Linked DNA regions of Thiorhodovibrio frisius. Each later gene encodes a partner of the first gene's protein in a complex. Links are inferred from orthologs where the notes say so. Each region holds a gene or a part of one and is shown on either strand. Other genes may lie near its edges. The genes, in order: Thiofri_RS08685 and accD.

Region 1 (9,022 bases):
CTGGCGCCGGATCTCGAGCTGGTCATTGGCAATGATCCGTTGGTGCTGGGGCTGGCGCGTGCTGGCGGGGTGCCAACGGCAAGCTTGACTGACAGCGGGTTGCCGGAACTGATGGCGAACACCCCATCCGGGCGGGTGTTGCTCGTCGACATGGAACTCGGTGATGCCCTGCGGCGGGGCGATCTGCCTGGTTGGGAAGCGGCTTTGCAGCAACTTGACCGGGGGCTTGCGCCCCTTGTGGCCTGGGTGCTGGATGGGCCTGGGCACCGCAGGGGCCAGCGGTTTTCAGTGCATTTGCACGACGGCAGTGGCGCAACATGGATACGGCCATCCGGGTGGACAGGGCACTTAAGCCACTGGCTCGGCAGGCATCTTGGTTGGCGTCGTTCAGGCGGCCTGGCGGCAGCGCGTGCCGCCGTGCACCGACGGCACTAACCGGTGTTGCGCATTCCGGCCGCAATAGCGTTGATGGAGCGCAGCAGCGGGTCGAGCCAATGCTCGCGTTCTTCCTGGGTGTCTTCGCCGCGATAGCGCTCAAGCAGGGCGATCTGCACATGGTTGAGCGGGTCGAGGTAGGCGTTGCGGCGATAGAGGGAGGTTTGTAGATCGGGCGTTTCTTCCATCAACTCGTGCAGGCCGGCGATGTTCAGCACCTGTGTCAGGGTGCGCTGATATTCTTCTTGAATGCGGGCGAAAATTTCCTCCGCAGCCGGCTGGTCCTGGGCCAGGCGCAGATATTCATGGGCGATGTGCATCTCGGCCTTGAAGAGCGACATCTGGGTGTTGCTCAGCATGGCGCGGAAGAAGGGCCATTCGTGATACATCTTTTGCAGCTTGGCCAGGCGTTCCAAGTCCGCGCCACGCCAGCGCTCAATGGCTGAGCCGATGCCGTACCAGGCGGGCAGGGTGTGACGAGATTGCGCCCAGCCGAACACCCAGGGGATGGCACGGATGGATTTCAGCGAGCGATCCGCCTTTTTGCGATGCGATGGTCGCGAACCGATGTTTAACAGCGCGATGGCATCGAGTGGGGTAACCTCATAGAAATAATCCAGAAATGCGGGTGTGCCGGCGACCAGCTCACGGTAGACGGACTCGCCCTGGGCGGCGATCTCGGCCATGATGCCAAGATAATCCTTGCGTACCTCGGGGATGGGCTCGACCAGGCAGCGGCTGGCTTTGATCAGGCCGCTGATGCCGACCGTCAGCTCATAGAGTGCGGTTTCTGGGTTGGCATAGCGGTAGGACAGCACCTCGCCCTGTTCGGTGAATTTGATTTGCCCATGCACAGTGTCGGATGGCTGGGACAGGATCGCCTCGTGCGTCGGGCCGCCACCGCGGCCGATGGTGCCGCCGCGTCCGTGGAACAGCCGGCACATGATGCCGCGTTCATCGGCAAGGTGAATGATTTTCTCCTGTGCCTCATAGAGCTTCCAGGCTGAGGACAGAATGCCGCCGTCCTTACAGGAGTCTGAGTAGCCGAGCATGACCTCCTGCAGATTGCCGGAGGCCTTGAGCAGGGCGGCGTAGGTTGGATCATCAAAGAGGGTGCCCATCACCCGATCAATGCGCTCGAGGTCGTCGATGGTCTCAAACAGCGGTGCGATCAGCAGATCACAGAACCAGCCAGCGGGCGTCTTGCCAGCCAGACCGGCCAGGCGCCCGAGCAGCATGACCTCCATCACATGGCTCGCGCTGTGGGTCATGGAGATCACATAGGCGCCGAAGGTGTCGCGGCCGACCTCAGCACGCATGCGCGCGACCACTTCAAACACCTCAAGTGTCTCGCGCGTCTCAGCGGTGAGGGTGCCCTTGTCGATGATAAAGGGATGTGGGTGGGCGATGGCCTCGCCGAGTGCAATGAGTTTTTGCTCTTCGCTGAAAGCCTCGTAAAGAGGGGCGCCCGGCTGGCGGGCGAAGAGCTCGATCACCGCTTCGGTATGTCGGTTCGACTCCTGGCGGATGTCGAGCTGCATCAGGTGAAAGCCGAAGGTCTCCACCAGGCGGATCAGGTCTTTTAACCGTCCCTCGGCGGCATTGGCATCGCCCTGGCTGATTAAGGAGTCGCGAATCAGGTGAAGATCGTTCAGGAAGGTCCGAGCATCGGCGTAGCCCTCGGGCAGGTCGGTCTCCTCGCCATGAATGCGCGCGCGCACCCGTTTGAGATCTGCCTCCAGCCGATGGCCGACGATGACCAGCTTGCGTCGATAGGGCTCATGCACATAACGACGCTGGCTCTGGCTCATGGTGTCGAGCCAGTAGTCTTCGTCATCGTCCAGGCTGTCAAGAAAGCGGGGCGAAGGTTCGCTCAGGGCGCTGGAATGGCTCAGGCGCCGGCTTAGGTCTGTGACGCGGGCGATGTATTCGGTCAGGGCCATTTCGCAGTGCATGCGCACGGCGAGTTCGGTGGTTTCCGGGCGCACGAAGGGGTTGCCATCACGGTCGCCGCCAATCCAGGAGCCAAAGCGCATGAAACTCGGCACCCGTACCTGGCAGTCGGCACCGTAAACACGGCGGGCAGCGCGCTCAAGATTGCGGTAGACCTGGGGCACAATGCCAAAGAGCGACTCGCGGAAGAAATACAGCCCCTGGCGCACCTCGTCCGTCACCTTGGGCTTGTGAACCCGTACGTCGTCGGTCTTCCACAGAATTTGGATTTCGTTCAGAATCTGCCCGAGCAGATCCTGTTGTTCTTCCTGATTGAGCTTTTGGCGATGCAGATCGAGTGCGAGCAGGAAAATCCGCCGCTGGATCTCAAGCGTGGTGCGGCGTTTGGCCTCGGTCGGGTGAGCGGTGAAGACCGGAATGTAGGCCAGATGTTCAAGCAAGCTTTGCAACTGCCCGGGGGTGACGCCGTCCTCGGCAAACTGGCGCAGACTGTGGTCGAATGATCCCGGCCAAAGTCGGCCGCCGGCACTCACCAGGGAGCGGCGTTGCTGATAGCCATTGACCTCCTCGGCGATGTTGAGCAGGCTGAAGTAAATGGTATAGGCGCGGATGACCTCAGAGAGCGTCTGCGGGTCGAGCCCGTCGATGCGCTTCATCAGCTTGCCGCGCAGCTTGGGGTCGTCTTCTGCCCGTAAGGCCAGAAAACCTTCGCGCAGGCGCTCGACGATCACCAATACCCGCTTGCGGCTGTGCTCGCGCAGCACCTCGCCGAGCAGGCTGGCGAAGAGTTCGATGTCGCGGTCCACGCCGGTGACGGACTCCGTCGGCGCTTGTAGCGTTGTCTCCGGTGTCGCTGTGAGTTCAGGCAGCGTCAAGGCGATGCTCCATTCGGTTTGAACCTCTGTGGATGAGTGAGCGCATACTACCCCGGCCATGACGTGGTGACAAAAACCTGCGTGCCTGGCAGGCCAGTTATTCGCAGACGAATATTCATCGGGGGCTGTCGGAAGCGCCCCGGTTTCGATTAGAATTGGCGCCCTATGGACCTTAACTTCCTCGAATTCGAACAACCGGTCGCCGAGCTTGCTGCCAAGATCGAAGAGCTACGCCACGTCGGTGATGATAATGAAATCAACATCGCCGAGGAGATCGAGCATCTCGAGACCAAAAAGCGCGAGCTGACCGAACAGATTTTTGCCTCGCTGACGCCCTGGCAGATCTCCCAACTCTCGCGCCATCCGCTGCGGCCTTATTTGCTCGATTATGCCAATCGCATCTTCGAGGACTTCGAGGAGTTGCATGGCGACCGCACCTTTGCCGATGACAAAGCCATCGTCGGCGGTCTGGCGCGCCTCAATGGGCGCCCGGTGATGCTGATTGGCCATCAGAAAGGCCGCGATACCAAAGAAAAAATCGCCCGCAACTTCGGCATGCCACGACCCGAGGGCTACCGCAAGGCACTGCGGCTGATGCACATGGCCCAGCGCTTTGGCCTGCCCATTCTCACCTTTATCGACACCCCGGGCGCCTACCCCGGCGTGGGTGCCGAGGAACGCGGCCAGAGTGAGGCCATCGCGCGTAATCTGCAGGAAATGGCGGCACTCTCGGTGCCCATTGTCGCCACCGTCACCGGTGAGGGTGGTTCGGGTGGGGCTTTGGCCATCGGCGTGGCCGACCGCCTGCTGATGCTGCAATTTAGCACCTACTCGGTCATCTCCCCTGAGGGCTGCGCCTCCATCCTGTGGAAAAGCGCCGAAAAAGCCCAGCTCGCGGCCGAGGCCATGGCCATTACCTCCGATAAGCTCAATGACCTGGGGCTGATCGACGAGGTGGTGCCCGAGCCGCTTGGTGGAGCCCATCGCGACACTGAGACCATGATCGCCACCCTCAAGGCCACGCTGATCGCCGCGCTCGAGGAACTCGACGCGCTCGATGTCGGCCAACTTCAGGCCCTGCGCTATGAACGCCTGCGCGGGTTCGGGCGCTTTAAAGCCTGAGACTCCCCCCTGGCCGGATGCCGGTATCGATGCTGAAATCGATCCCGCCATTGATGCAGCCGGGCCATTGCAGGATGCGCTGCGGCTGAGCCTGGCGCAGCACAGCGCCGCACGGGTATGGATTGCATTCAGCGGTGGGCGCGACTCCAGGGCGTTGCTGCATGCTGCCGTTCAGCTGGTGAATTCATTGCCGCAGGCCCTGCGTCCGCAGCTCGGCGCTGTGCATATTGATCACGGCATTCACCCCAATTCTGCCGACTGGGCCGAGCACTGTCGTGCCTGCTGTGCTGCGCTGGCGGTGCCGATTCGGGTGCAGACAGTCGCTGCGGCGCCACAGCCTGGTCAGAGTCCGGAAGAAGCCGCGCGCGAGGCGCGTTGGGCGGTCTGGCAGCAACTGCTCGCGCCCGGCGAGCAGTTGTGGATTGCACAGCACCAGGATGATCAGGCCGAGACCCTGCTGCTTGCGCTGTTGCGCGGGGCTGGCGTCAAAGGGCTGGCGGCTATTCCTCGCAATCGCGTCCTGGGTGCGGGGCAGGCTGTGCGTCCCTGGCTCCATTGCACCGGGGCGCAAATCGCCGCCTATGCGAGCGCCCATGGGCTCGAATGGATTGAAGACCCGAGCAACCAGAACACAGCCCTTGATCGCAACTATCTGCGCCAGCGCATCTTGCCGCTGCTGCGTGAGCGTTGGCCGGCGGCCTCCGCGACCCTGGCGCGCGCTGCTGCCCATTGCGGCGAAGCTGCCAAACTTCTCGAGACCGCCGGCGCCGACTGGTTAGCTAACGCGGCAGGCAGCGCGCCGGAAAGGCTCTCAGTGAGTGGGTTGCTGTCGATGCCGCGTGATCGCCGTCATGCGGTGTTGCGCCATTGGTTGGCGCAGCGGGGATTTCGCATGCCCAATCACCGCCGACTCGAGCAGATTAGCCAAAGTCTGCTGGCTGCCCGCGCCGATGCCAGTCCGCTCGTGGCCTGGTCTGGCTGCGAGCTGCGGCGTTATCGCGATGATCTCTTCGCGCTGGAGCCCTTGCCACCGGCACCGGTGGCCAGCATGGACTGGCCTGCCGGTCAGCCCTTGCATTTGGGTGGACGTCTGGGCGAACTGAGCCGGCCGGCGTCCCATGCTGCGTCCATGCTGGACGCAGGCGCTCTCCAGGTGCGCTTTGGCCTGACTGGTCTGCGATGCCGGCCGCGACCCGATGGCCCGAACCGTCATCTCAAGGCGTTGTTTCAGCAGCAGGGGGTGCCGGCCTGGCTGCGACCCTATGTGCCTCTGGTCTTTGCCGGCGAGCAGCTTGTGGCCGTGGCTGGGGTCGCGCTCTGTGATGGCCGCTTGACGGCGTTGTGCTGGCGGCATGCGCTTGGGGTAACTGCCGGGCTGACAGAAATCCTCGGCGATGCCGAAAGCTTGGCGCCAGAAGCAGAGATGTCGCTACCGGGCGCTGGATCAGGGACTCAGTAAAGCAGTCGCGAGAGCCGACCGCGTGTCTTGGTGACCAACGGATGGTCGTGACCGAGGAGTTCGAAGCCCATCAGAATGGCCTTGCGCGCGGCATCCTCGCCATAGCTGCGGTCCTTCTGCATCAGGGTGAGCAGGTGATCGAAGGCGGCTTCCTGGTTATCGCTCATAAAATACCGCGCGGCGAGTTGATATCTGGCCTCGCTGTTGTTCTCGTCGGCGGCGAGCTGTTTTTCGAGGCTGGTGATATCGGGTGCGCCGGTCAGCGCGCGGCTAAACAACTGGCGCGCATGCAGGGCTTTGACCTCCGGGGTGTCGACTAACTCGACGGGGGTGTGCTCGAGCGCGGCTTCCAACGCAGTCAGATCGCCACGGGCCGCTAGCAACTCGGCGCGCGGGACAAAGAGCTGCTGCTCGCCGACGCCGAGCTGTTCGGCCTCGGCCAGCTTGGCCTCGGCGGCGTCAAATTCGTCTTTGACCATGAGCGCGCGCGCAGTGGCGATGAGCTTGTCGCCTTCGTTCGGGAGGTGGCGTTCGAGGAATTCACGCACTTGTCCCTCGGGCAAGGCGCCCATGAATTGGTCAATCGCGCGCCCATCTTTGAACAACTGTACCGTTGGCAGGCTGCGGATGCCAAACTGCATGGCCAGTGCTTGTTCAGCCTCGGTATCGACCTTGGCCAGCAGAAACTTGCCGCCATATTCATCCGCCAGCTTGGCCAGCATGGGCATGAGCTGCCGGCAGGGTGCGCACCAGTCGGCCCAGAAGTCGACCAGCACCGGACGCTGGAGGGAACCATCAAGAACCACCGATTGGAAGGTTTCAGCGGTGACCGTGACAACATGAGGAGAGTCAGCCATGGGAGTCTTTCTCAAATCCGTGCGGAAGTTGCAAACAACATTGCCAGAAGCCCCGAAGTTTGGTCATCCTTGGCCGGAGAATCAAGTCAGGTCGAACAGGAGTCTAAGATGTCCGATGCAATCCATTTGGTTTGTCCCCACTGCGACGCGATCAACCGCGTGCCTGCCAGCCGGCCACTGGTCGAGGCCAAGTGCGGAAAATGCCACGATACGCTCTTCACAGGCCGCCCGCTGGAGCTGACCGAGAAAACCTTTGATCGCCATGCCTCGCGCAGCGGCGTTCCGCTGGTGGTGGATTTCTGGGCACCCTGGTGTGGTCCGTGCAAAATGATGGCGCCGGCCTTTGCTCAGGCGGCGCAGCGACTGGAGCCCCAAGCGCGTCTGGCCAAGGTGAACACAGAAAAGGATCAGCGCCTGGCCATGCGCTTTGGCATCCGCAGTATTCCCACCATGATTGTGTTCCGCCAAGGTCGTGAACTGGCGCGGACCTCGGGCGCGATGGACGCGAGTGGGCTGGAGCGTTGGATCAAGGGGGCGCTTTGAGGTCTCGATGCGTCAGTGCTTGTATCCCGAGCGATCAAAAGCGGGAATGGCGCCGGCGGGCATTTCAACGCCATGGCCGGTAAAGCGGGCAAAAATCACCATTGAGGGGTCTGCCTGGCTGGGTAACCCGGCGACGCCCATGTCGAGTTCGCGCAAATAAGCCAGTATGGCCATGTTTTTGCCTATGCGACATGTTCCGTGCGCGAATTTGTATTTTTTGTTCATTTGCAACACCTGCGCCTCGGCCTTGTCCTTCTCGTTGCCGCCAGCGTTGGCGTGTATGCTCTCGGCGACAGCCAGCAAAACGGCGATCACATTGTCGTTGTTGAGCGGCTGACAGCCATCCATGAAGCTGTCATCGGTCGCGATCTCGTCGAGAAAGTAATTGAGCGAGTCGGAGAAACTTTCCGCGTTAACAAGAAGGTTTTGGAAATGCTCGACTTTCTTTTTGATTGTCAGGCCCATGTCGTGTCCTTTCTGTTGCCGGATTCATCGCCGGGCTGACTGCGCATCACCAGGGATTCATTCTCCGGGATGGTTGGGCCTTTGCGCGTTAAGCATGGCGTGCCAGCACCAAGATCTGGTAGGGCTCCAGTACCAGTTCCTGGGTAGCGATCAGCGTGCGCCCGGAGTAGAGGTCGACCATGGTCTTGCGCATGCCCATCTGGCGCAGCCGGCGTGCTTCGAGCGCCTGTTCGCGCTCGCTGAAATTAGCCAGCACAAAGACTACCGAGTGCTCATTGCTGCGGGTAAAGCCAAATACATGTCGACTGCCGGTATCGAGCATTTCGGTGTCCGGTCGTGCGAAGGCCTGGTTCTGGCCGCGCAGTTGCAGCAAGCGCAGCAGGCCCTGATAGACCCTCCCCGGCACGGTCTCGGGATCGCGACGTTGCTCGGCGCGTTCCCAGTCGAATATCCCGCGATGCAGCCAGCGCGAGTCGCCGACTTTTTCCGGATCCTGATCATAGTCGTGGTCGTTCAGGGTGGCGATTTCGTCGCCTAAGTAAACGAGTGGAATGCCGCCGATGGTGATGATGATGCCGTGAATCAGCAGAATGCGGCGGATGGCTAGCTCCAGCTCGGCCTCATCGCCAATGGCCAACGCATGTTCAACGCCGGTTAGCGAGGCGCAGGTGCCTGAGACGCGTGCGTCTCCGGTGACTGGGTCTTCCTGAAAGGGCGCGCCGCGGGCGAAGCTGCCCTGAAACCTTCCTGTGTAGAAGTCGGTCAGAAAGCGCCGGTGCGGTCCGGGGTTGAAATCGCAGGCCGTGACATCTTCATCAGCGAAGGCCCAGCCGATGTCATCATGGCAGCGGACGTAATTGACCCAGGCACAGCCGGGCGGAATAGTGAAGCGATGGCCCATGGCGCGCTGCAGTACGCGCACGTCGCGGGTGGCCAGCGCGTCCCACAGCAAGGCCATGAGTTGCGGATTGTAGGACAGCGCGCACTCGTCCTTGCTGACGTAGGTGCGCACCTCGTCGGGGTGGACGATGGCCTCGGACTTGAACACCATGGCCGGGGCGGCAATGCTGACCAAGGCATTAAATGCCTGAATGATCCAGTGCGCTTCGGGCAGGTTCTGGGAGTTGGTGCCCAAGCGTTTCCAGATAAATGCCACGGCATCAAGGCGCAGAATCTCTACGCCGCGATTGGCGAGGAAGAGCATCTCCTCGAGCATGCGGTTGAAGACTTCAGGATTTTCGTAGTTCAGATCCCACTGGTAGGTGTGGAAGGTGGTCCATATCCATTTTTTCAGGCGGGTGCGGTAGGTGAAG
Region 2 (9,075 bases), 670 kb from region 1 along the record:
AAACACGGCGAAGACCAGATGGACATGCCCCGCGATCTCAAGCTCGCGAAGATTCTCTGCCAGCACGCGCGCGGCGTCCTGATTATGGGCGACATCAAAAATCCAGCTGAGTGCGCCCGGGATGCGCTGAAAGCGCCCTGGCAGTCTGGCCGCGCTCAGCCCGGCACGCAGGTGAGCATCCCCCATCGGCCAGGCTACTCGCTGCTCCAGCGCAAGCAGACGGAGCGCACAGAGCGCAGCGGATGCATTGTCGAGCTGCACCTGCCCTGTCAGCGCCGGCAGCGGCAAATTCAACAGTTCTGCCCCATCGACGTGTCGCCAGTGCCATGTCTGCTGCTCGCCCTCAGTGCCCGCCAGTTCCCAATCGAACTCCCACCCGAGTTGGTGGACCTGGGCAGCGATGGCCTCGGCCTGCCCGCGCAGACGCGGTGGCGGCTCGCGACTGCCGATGATGGCCGGACGGCCGGGGCGGAAAATGCCCGCTTTCTCAAAAGCGATTTGATTTGGGTCCTCGCCCAGCCAGGCCATGTGGTCGCGGCCAATGCTGGTGACGATGGCGATGTCGGCATCGAGCAGATTGACCGCATCGAGCCGCCCGCCAAGCCCGACCTCCAACAAGATCAGCTCAACCTGAGCGCGGCTGAACAACTCAAGCGCAGCTAAGGTGCCAAACTCAAAATACGTCAGCGAAATCTCCCCGCGCGCCTGGTCGATGCGATCAAAGGCCTGGCACAGTGCCTGGTCGGTGGCTTCCTCGCCGTCAATACGCACCCGCTCGTTGTAGCGCAGCAGATGGGGGGAGGTATAAAGGCCGGTTCTGAGGCCTGCGGCGCGGCTGCAAGCGTCGATGTAAGTGACAGTGGAGCCCTTGCCGTTGGTGCCGCCGACGGTAATCACTGGTCCATGCAGTGCCGGCGGGCCAAGTGCTTGCCACACGGACTGCAAGCGTTCCAGACGCAGATCAATGCGCTTGGGATGCAGCCCCTCCTGCCAGGCGAGCCATTCAGTCAGGGTGTTCCAGCGCATGGGCAGCGACCGGCTTGGGCTCCAAGGCTTGGGCGCGTCGCGCTCAGGGTCGCGGACGGCGCATCAGCATGGCAATCATACTGCCGATGCGGTCGCGGTGTTCGCGGCGATCAATAATGGCATCGAGCGCGCCATGTTCGAGCAGAAACTCGCTCTGCTGGAAGCCCTCGGGCAATGTCTCCCGCACGGTTTGTTCGATCACCCGCGGGCCAGCGAAGCCGATCAGCGCCCGTGGCTCGGCCAGGTTGATGTCGCCGAGCATGGCCAGACTGGCCGAAACTCCGCCCATGGTCGGATCGGTCATCACCGAGACAAAGGGCAATTTGCGCTCGCGCAAGCGCCCGAGTGCGGCACTGGTCTTGGCCATCTGAAACAGCGAGAAGAGCGACTCCTGCATGCGCGCCCCGCCGCTAGCGGAAAAGCATACTAGGGCGGCATTGTCTTCAATCGCAGCCTCGACCCCGCGCACGAAGCGCTCCCCGACCACCGACCCCATGGAGCCGCCCATAAAGCGGAACTCAAACGCCGCCGTCACGCAGGCCATGCGCTTGAGTCGACCGCGCATCACCACCATGGCTTCTTTCTCGCTGGTCTGCTTTTGCGCCTGGGACAGGCGGTCGCGGTATTTTTTCAGGTCCTTGAACTTGAGCGGATCGGTGGATTCGAGATCTTCACCGATTTCCTCGCGCGCGTCGGGATCCAGAAAGACGTCGATGCGCCGCCGGGCACTGATGCGATTGTGATGCCCGCACTTGGGGCAGACCTCGAGATTGCGCTCAAGCTCGGCACGGTAGAGCACGGCACTGCAACCGGGGCACTTGGCCCAAAGCCCCTCGGGCACCGTGCGCTTATTGCTTGCCTCGATTTTAATCCGGCTAGGGACCAGTTTTTCGAACCAGCTCACGCTTGTATCCTGTTGGTCATGTTTTGTTTTTGCGTTAAAAATGTTTCGGACCCGGGTCCGTCTGATTCGCTCGGCGAATCAATTCGCTTCTTATGTTCATAGTCCCGACTGCCCCGGATAACGAATCCCCGTGATTCACAGTAAAAGCTGACCACCAGGGCATTTCTCCTCGGAAATCACCTCAGGCTTTGTCGATGGCCTGGCGCAGACTGTCAACGAAGTCTCCCACGGCGTCAGGGATCTCGGCGGGCCGTTCGACCAGGGCCTCGATCCTGCCGACAATGGCGCTGCCAACGATGACGGCATCGGCAATGCCAGCGACCTTCGCGGCTGTTGCAGCATCCTTGATACCGAAGCCGACGCCCACTGGCAAGTCGATGCGGGAGCGAATCAGGGCCAGTTTATCAGTCACCGCGTCCAGGTCGAGATTTCCGGCGCCCGTCACACCCTTGACCGAGACATAGTAGACGAATCCCGAGGCAATCGCTCCGATTCGCTCGATTCGCCCGGCGTCCGAGGTGGGTGCAAGCAAATAAACCAGATCCAGCCCCTGGGATTTGAGCGCATCGACCAGATCATGGCCCTCTTCTGGCGGCACATCGACGATGAGTACGCCATCAACCCCGGCATCTGCCGCTTGGGCGGCAAAGTCGGCATAACCCATCACCTCGATGGGATTCAAATAGCCCATGAGCACCACCGGGGTGTCCTGGTCTTCTGCCCGGAAGGTGCGCACCAGCTCCAGCAGCCCGCCCAAACTCATGCCCTGGGCCAGGGCGCGCTCGGTGGCGCGCTGGATGACTGGCCCGTCGGCAATGGGGTCGGAAAACGGCACGCCCAGTTCGATCAGATCGGCGCCACTGGCGACCAGCCGATGCATCAGCGGCACTGTCATGTCCGCTGTCGGATCGCCGCCGGTGATGAAGGGGATCAGCGCCGTGCGGCCCTGTTCGCGACAGGCGGCAAAACGGGCCGCGATTCGATTGGCTGGGCGACTGACTGGGCGATCAACTGCCTGGGTCATAGCGAAATCCCGTCGAGCTGAGCGACTGTGTGCATGTCCTTGTCTCCGCGGCCGGAGAGATTGACCACGATGCTTTGATCCTTGCGCATGCGCGGGGCCAGTTCAGCGGTATGGGCCAGCGCATGGCTGGTCTCGAGCGCCGGGATGATGCCCTCGGTGCGGGTCAGGTCATGAAAGGCGGCCAGCGCCTGGGAGTCGGTGACGGCGGAGTAATGCGCGCGCCCGCTGTCTTTCAACCAGGCATGCTCGGGGCCGACGCCTGGGTAGTCGAGCCCGGCCGAGATGGAATGGGTCTCGCGAATCTGGCCGTTGTCGTCTTCCATCAGATAGGTGCGGTTACCGTGCAGCACACCGGAGCGCCCGGCGCACAGGGGCGCGGCATGGCGACCGGTGGTCAGGCCATCGCCACCCGCCTCGACGCCATGTAATTGAACCTCGGCATCCTCGATGAAGGGATAAAAGAGCCCCATGGCGTTGGAACCGCCGCCGACACAGGCGACCAGCGCATCGGGCAGGCGGCCGGTGCGCTCAAGCATCTGCGCACGCGTCTCGCGGCCAATCACGGCTTGGAAGTCGCGCACCATGGCCGGATAAGGGTGCGGGCCGGCGACTGTACCGATGATGTAAAAGGTGTCATCGACATTGGTCACCCAGTCGCGCATAGCCTCATTGAGGGCGTCTTTGAGCGTGCGTGAGCCGGATTTGACCGACACCACCTCGGCACCGAGCAGGCGCATGCGATAGACATTGGCCTCCTGGCGGGCGACATCGACCTCGCCCATATAGACAATGCACTCCAGCCCCAGGCGCGCGGCCACTGTGGCGGTGGCCACGCCATGCTGACCGGCGCCGGTCTCGGCAATGATACGGGTCTTGCCCATGCGTCGCGCGAGCAGCGCCTGGCCGACCGTGTTGTTCACCTTGTGCGCGCCTGTGTGGTTGAGGTCCTCACGCTTGAGAAAAATTTGCGCCCCGCCGAGTCTCCGTGACCAGCGCTCGGCCAGATAGAGCGCCGAGGGCCGCCCGACATAGTCGCGCAGATCGGCATCGAGCTCGGCTAGAAAGTCCGGGTCGCGCAGATAGCGTTCGTAGGCTGCGCGAAGTTCCTCGAGCGGATGCATCAGGGTTTCTGGCACATAGATGCCACCATAAATGCCGAAATGCCCCTGCGCATCCGGCAGCGCATAGGCGCCAGCGGGCATTTGGGGGCTATTGGTCGGGCTGTTGGCCTCAGCGAGACTGGTCGCCATTCGCTACCTCTTGCATGAATGCTGAAATTTTTTCACTGTCTTTAAGGCCCTTGCCCTGCTCAATGCCGCCGCTGACATCCACCGCGTGGGGCCGCACTTGGGAGATGGCGGCGGCGACATTGTCAGCTGACAAGCCGCCGGCCAGAATGCTGCGCCGTGCCAGCCATTCTGGCACCAATTCCCAATCGAAACAGCGCCCGGTGCCGCCAGCGCGCTTAGGGTCGTAGGTGTCGAGCAGCAGCGAGGCGGCACCCTGGTAATCTTTCGCGGCCTGCGCCAGATCAAGGCCCTCACGCACCGCAATGGCTTTGATCCAGGGACGCTCGAACGCCTGGCAGAGCTCTGGCGGCTCAGTTCCATGAAACTGCAAAGCGCCCAGCGGAACCTGGGCGAGCACCGCGCGCACCAGGCTCGGCTCGGCATTGACGAAGAGCCCGACCAGGGTCACGAACGCCGGCACTGCAGCGGCAAGCGCGCGCGCCTGTTCGACAGTCACCGCACGCGGGCTTTTGTCATAAAAGACCAGGCCGATGGCGTCGGCGCCATGGGTGACTGCCGCCTCTATGTCCTGGACGCGCGTTAGTCCGCATAGTTTGACTCTGGTTCGCATCATCCTAGGCGTCCTGAGTGCCCTTTTGTTTGGGGGTCTGATCGGTGTTGGTCAACCGCCTGATTGCGCAACCGGCTGCGAGCAGCCAAACGCGCTATTGTAATCAAAGGCAGGCGCAGCGGAGAAGCCTAACCAGAGGACTCAAATTTCGGTGAATCAAACCAACGCATTCTCCGGGGCGGTCGGGACCATGAGCGTTAGGAGCGATGCGCCGCTTGCGCTTGGCAGCTGGTAATGCTCGGGATAATCGACCGCGCTCAAGTAGAGCCCTTGCGGTGGTGCCGTGACACCGCCGCGCGTGCGATCCCGCTCAGCCAGGAGCTGCTCTGTCCACTCGACTGGCGCATCTCCGCGACCAATTGCCATCAGCACCCCGGCGATATTGCGCACCATGTGGTGCAGAAAGCCGTCGGCCCCCACGGCGAGTTCAATCAAATCCCCTTGGCGGCTGAGTTCCAGATAATACAGGGTGCGCACCGGGCTTTTGGCCTGACAGCCCAGGGCGCGAAAGCTTGAGAAGTCGTGGGTGCCGACCAGCGCCCTGCCCGCCTCGCGCATCGGCTCAAGGTCAAGCGGCCGGTGCGTCCAAACCGCCCGTCGGGCTAGCAAGGCCGGCCGCGTTGGGCGATTGAGAATCAAGTAGCGGTAATGGCGCTCGCGGGCGCTGAAGCGGGCATGAAAGTCCGCCGGCATGGCGCGCGCCCAGCGTATGGCAATCTCGGGCGGCAGGTTGGCGTTAATGCCGAGCACCCAAGAGCGCTCGGTACGCGACGCTTGGGTGTCAAAATGGACCACCTGCGCGAGGGCATGGACCCCGGCATCGGTGCGCCCGGCACAGTGCAGCACCACCGGATGGTCGGCCACTCGGCTGGCAGCGGCCTGCACCTCTTGCTGCACCGTGGGTGCGTGATGCTGCATCTGCCAACCGCTGAAGCAGCTCCCGTCGTACTCAATACCAAGCGCGATGCGGTAGCTTTGGGCCTCGGTGTCGCCCATTCAGCCATCGAGCTTCTTGAGCAGCCCCTGCGCCTCGGTCCGCTGCTCGTCGTTACCCTCGCGAATCACCTCTTCGAGAATGGCGCGCGCGGCTTCGGTGTCTTCCATTTCAACGTAGGCGAAGGCCAGGTCCATTTTGGTGGCGACCTCGTCCCACATGGCCGAATCCATGCGCCACTGCGACGACAGAACATCGCTGGCGCCGCTGTCTGGCGCCATTAAGGACTCATCACCAAACATGGGGGAGTCATCACTGGAAGACTCGCGCAGGCTTGGCTCATCGGCAGTGGATCCGCCAGCCGATGCCGAAGCAGTGGTGCCCGTATCCTCCGGCGGAGTCGCCGACGCTTGCGGCGCTGCGCTGTCGGGGACAGCGGAGTGCAACGAGTCCAGATCATCCAACCCGATGTCGAGATCCGGAATATCCGATGATGGCATTTGCCCGGGCGCGGCGGAAGATGGAACCATCTGAGTGTGAAAACCCGCTTCGGATGACAGATCCAGATCCTCGCTGGTTTCCGCCTCAGGCGTCGCGGCAGCTTTAGGCTGTTGCTCTGCCGCAACGGATTCCGTGCCAGAAAGAAACTTTTCGATATCGGCGGCCAGATCGCCGCCAGATGCGGGCGACTCAGCGGGTAGGTCCAGAATCTGCAACTCATTGTCATCGGCTGGGCTTGTCCCGGCGGCGGGCTCGTCCGCTGGCGACAGATCCAGATCGGGTAGACCATCGAGCGCACTCTCGACCTCTCCCGCCGTGTCAGTCGGTGGCTCGAGTATCTCAGGCATCTCGCCGCCAAGCTCGTTGGCTACCAGTTCCTCGAATGGGTCAACACCTCGGCTGGCCTTGGCCGCTTCGGTCGCACGCTCGAGCGGGGTCAAGGTCTCGGAGGCTGGCGCATTGGCATTAAATTCCGGCAGGTCCAGCGAAGGCAGATCATTGCTTTCGGCCGCATCGTCTCCAGGCGCAACTCCCTCCTCGGGGAGAGTGAGATCCTCGTCCTGCTCGAACCCATCCAGATCGGCAAAGGGGTTATTGTCCGACCCATAGGGATCCAGGCCAGCGTCTCCGAGTTGCTGATCGAGATCCTGTAGTGGAAGCGAGACGTCGGCATCCGGACCACCCGGCACGATCTCCACCTGATCCAGGCGAGCCTGGCGTTCCGGTGATGCCCCCCCGGTCGGTGCTGTCTTGTTGCCGCCAGCTACCTCAGGGAAGGCAAGCTGCAGATCCTCTTCGCTGAGATCATTGAAATTCAGCCGGAACGAATCGAGTTCCGGTGGGCCATTGGGATCCGCCGTCTCGGGCGCAGGCATGGGTTCCGGTGTGGGCTCGGGGGCTGCTGCTGGTGGCTGAGCAGATGCCTGTTTGGATGCCTGTTTGGATTCGGGCACCGGCGCCGGCTGGGCTGGAGTCGCGGCTGCTGCCGCTGCCGTCGCGGCAGCCCCCGCAGAGCCGACCATTGCCAGGATGCGCTCCCAAATTTGCGGATGACGCTCGGGAACGCCGCGCGCGACCATCCGTTGCTGTAGCTTGGCAAAGTCGTCGGCATTACCACCGCTGGCATAGGCCTCGGCGAGTTTGAGCTGCAACGCCTCGGAATCAGGCAGCTTTCCAAGCGCAGTCATCAAGGCAGCCTGAGCGTCGCGGTGGCGGCCATAGGAGATGTAGCTGTCGGCCTTGTCGAGTGCTTTCTTTTCGGCCTCGCTGAGCGCGCCTGAGTCGACTGACATGCTCAGGGGTGGCTCGGCTGCGACCGGTTGCTCACGGGGTGTCGGGGCGGGCGGTTCAGCCGCTTCCGGCTCAGCTACAGAGGCCTGCGATGGAGGTTCTGCGGCAGCCACTGGCGGGGGCTCGGAAACTACCGGTGGAGCTTCAGCAGCCGGAGCCGGTGTTGGTGCTGGCTCCGGTATAGGCTTCGGTGCCGGTTCAGGTGTTGGAGCCGGCGCGGCAGCAGGCGCTTTCGCGGTTTTGATTGGTTCCGGAATTGGTTGTTGGATTGGTTCCGGGGTCGGTTTGGAAACCGGTTTCGGAATCGGTGTCGGGGCAGGGATCGACGCGACTGGCGCGGGCGCCTCGGGTCGTGAGGCTTCGGCAACCGGCGTTTCAATCGTTGGAGCTGGCTGTTCCTGATTAGATGCAGGATCAGACTCTGGATCAGATTCAGGCGCCACGGGCGCGTTCTCGGCAGGCGATGCCGAGGGCTGCGCCGGCTCGGAAACGGCCAACTGTTCGATCTCGGACGAGTCGACCTCGATCTCCTCCAACTCATCCCCTTCACTCGCTTGCGGCTCAACCTCCATTTCGGCTTTCGCCTGCGTCTTGCCACGCCCGGAGACCAGCTTGACGCCAGCAAAAGCCAGCAAGGTCACCAACAGGGCGCCACCTGCTCCGGCCAGTGACCAGAGCAACACGGAATTCATACCTTGGGAGGATGCTTGCGACTCGGGTGGTGTCCCAGTAGCCTGTTCTTCAAGCATGGTGCCAAGCTTGCTGAGCTGCGCCTCAAGCTCATTAATGCGCTGCTGCATGGCAGCTTCTTCGGGATTTTGAGGCGGGCTTTGCGTGGCGTCGGTCGGGGTTCCATCAGCTGGAACGGTCGCTGGCTGGGCATCAGCGTCCGCGATCAATTCGGTTGCGCCGGCATCTTCGCCCTGTGGCTCAGCCTCATCCGGGGCGAGCGCGTCCTGGTTCGAGCTATCCGCAATCGCGGACTCAGCTTGAGCTGATTCTGTCTCCTTGGGCGCTATATCCCCAGTCGCATCAGCATCTGTGGAATCCTGGGTGTCTGCCTGGGCGAGCGCTTGCGGCGTTTCAGCAGGTTCCGCCCCATCGGTGCTCGCTTCACCAGCGGGCGCGGTTTGGGATGCGACTGGAGATTCACCTGGGACTTCAGGCTCGGAATCCGCTGCGGATTCGCCTGTCGCCATTGTCTCGGGAGCTTGGGATGCGGTGCGAGCGTCGGCTTCCTCAGAAGATGCTTCATCAGAAGGCGTCGTGGCTTCGGCATCCGGAGAAGCTGCCGCTAGGTCGGTTGACCCGGTCTGCTCTTCTGGAGCCTGATCTTCTGGTGTGGTTTCTTCTGGCGTGGTTTCTTCTGGCTCGGAGTCCTCGGTGGCCGATGCCTGCTCCGTGCCCTCAGCGGTGGTCTCAGTGCTGGCATCAGCAGATGCCTCGGACTGTTGATCCGCCTCCTGATTGGCTTCTTCAGCCGCTAAACCGGAAGAATCAGGTTTTTTTTTTACCTGTTCGGCTGTGGCAAACTCT

What was found.
Region 2: the proteins of Thiofri_RS08685 (region 1) and accD are in contact, whole or in part, in a solved structure (PDB 8UXZ), measured with the Escherichia coli proteins. The link is inferred for Thiorhodovibrio frisius from one-to-one orthologs.

What each region holds. Positions count from the first base shown.
Region 1 is NZ_CP121471.1:1,861,481-1,870,502, forward strand. Bases 2,619-5,406 are described here. They hold Thiofri_RS08685 (acetyl-CoA carboxylase carboxyltransferase subunit alpha), read left to right. Parts: upstream 2,619-3,428; coding sequence 3,429-4,385; downstream 4,386-5,406. Other genes in these bases: ppc (phosphoenolpyruvate carboxylase), read right to left, coding at 2,619-3,194; tilS (tRNA lysidine(34) synthetase TilS), read left to right, coding at 4,348-5,406. Outside these bases: Thiofri_RS08675 (phosphoglycerate mutase), read left to right, coding at 1-435; more of ppc, read right to left, coding at 432-2,618; more of tilS, read left to right, coding at 5,407-5,844; trxA (thioredoxin), read right to left, coding at 5,838-6,701; thioredoxin TrxC, read left to right, coding at 6,810-7,244; Thiofri_RS08705 (hypothetical protein), read right to left, coding at 7,257-7,709; Thiofri_RS08710 (amylosucrase), read right to left, coding at 7,798-9,022. UniProt on the Escherichia coli protein: Component of the acetyl coenzyme A carboxylase (ACC) complex. First, biotin carboxylase catalyzes the carboxylation of biotin on its carrier protein (BCCP) and then the CO(2) group is transferred by the carboxyltransferase to acetyl-CoA to form malonyl-CoA.
Region 2 is NZ_CP121471.1:2,523,379-2,532,453, reverse strand. What follows is about bases 1-2,841. They hold accD (acetyl-CoA carboxylase, carboxyltransferase subunit beta), read right to left. Parts: upstream 1,931-2,841; coding sequence 1,070-1,930; downstream 1-1,069. Other genes in these bases: trpA (tryptophan synthase subunit alpha), read right to left, coding at 2,112-2,841; folC (bifunctional tetrahydrofolate synthase/dihydrofolate synthase), read right to left, coding at 1-1,026. Also shown: more of trpA, read right to left, coding at 2,842-2,954; trpB (tryptophan synthase subunit beta), read right to left, coding at 2,951-4,156; Thiofri_RS11730 (phosphoribosylanthranilate isomerase), read right to left, coding at 4,185-4,814; tRNA pseudouridine(38-40) synthase TruA, read right to left, coding at 4,971-5,810; Thiofri_RS11720 (FimV/HubP family polar landmark protein), read right to left, coding at 5,811-9,075.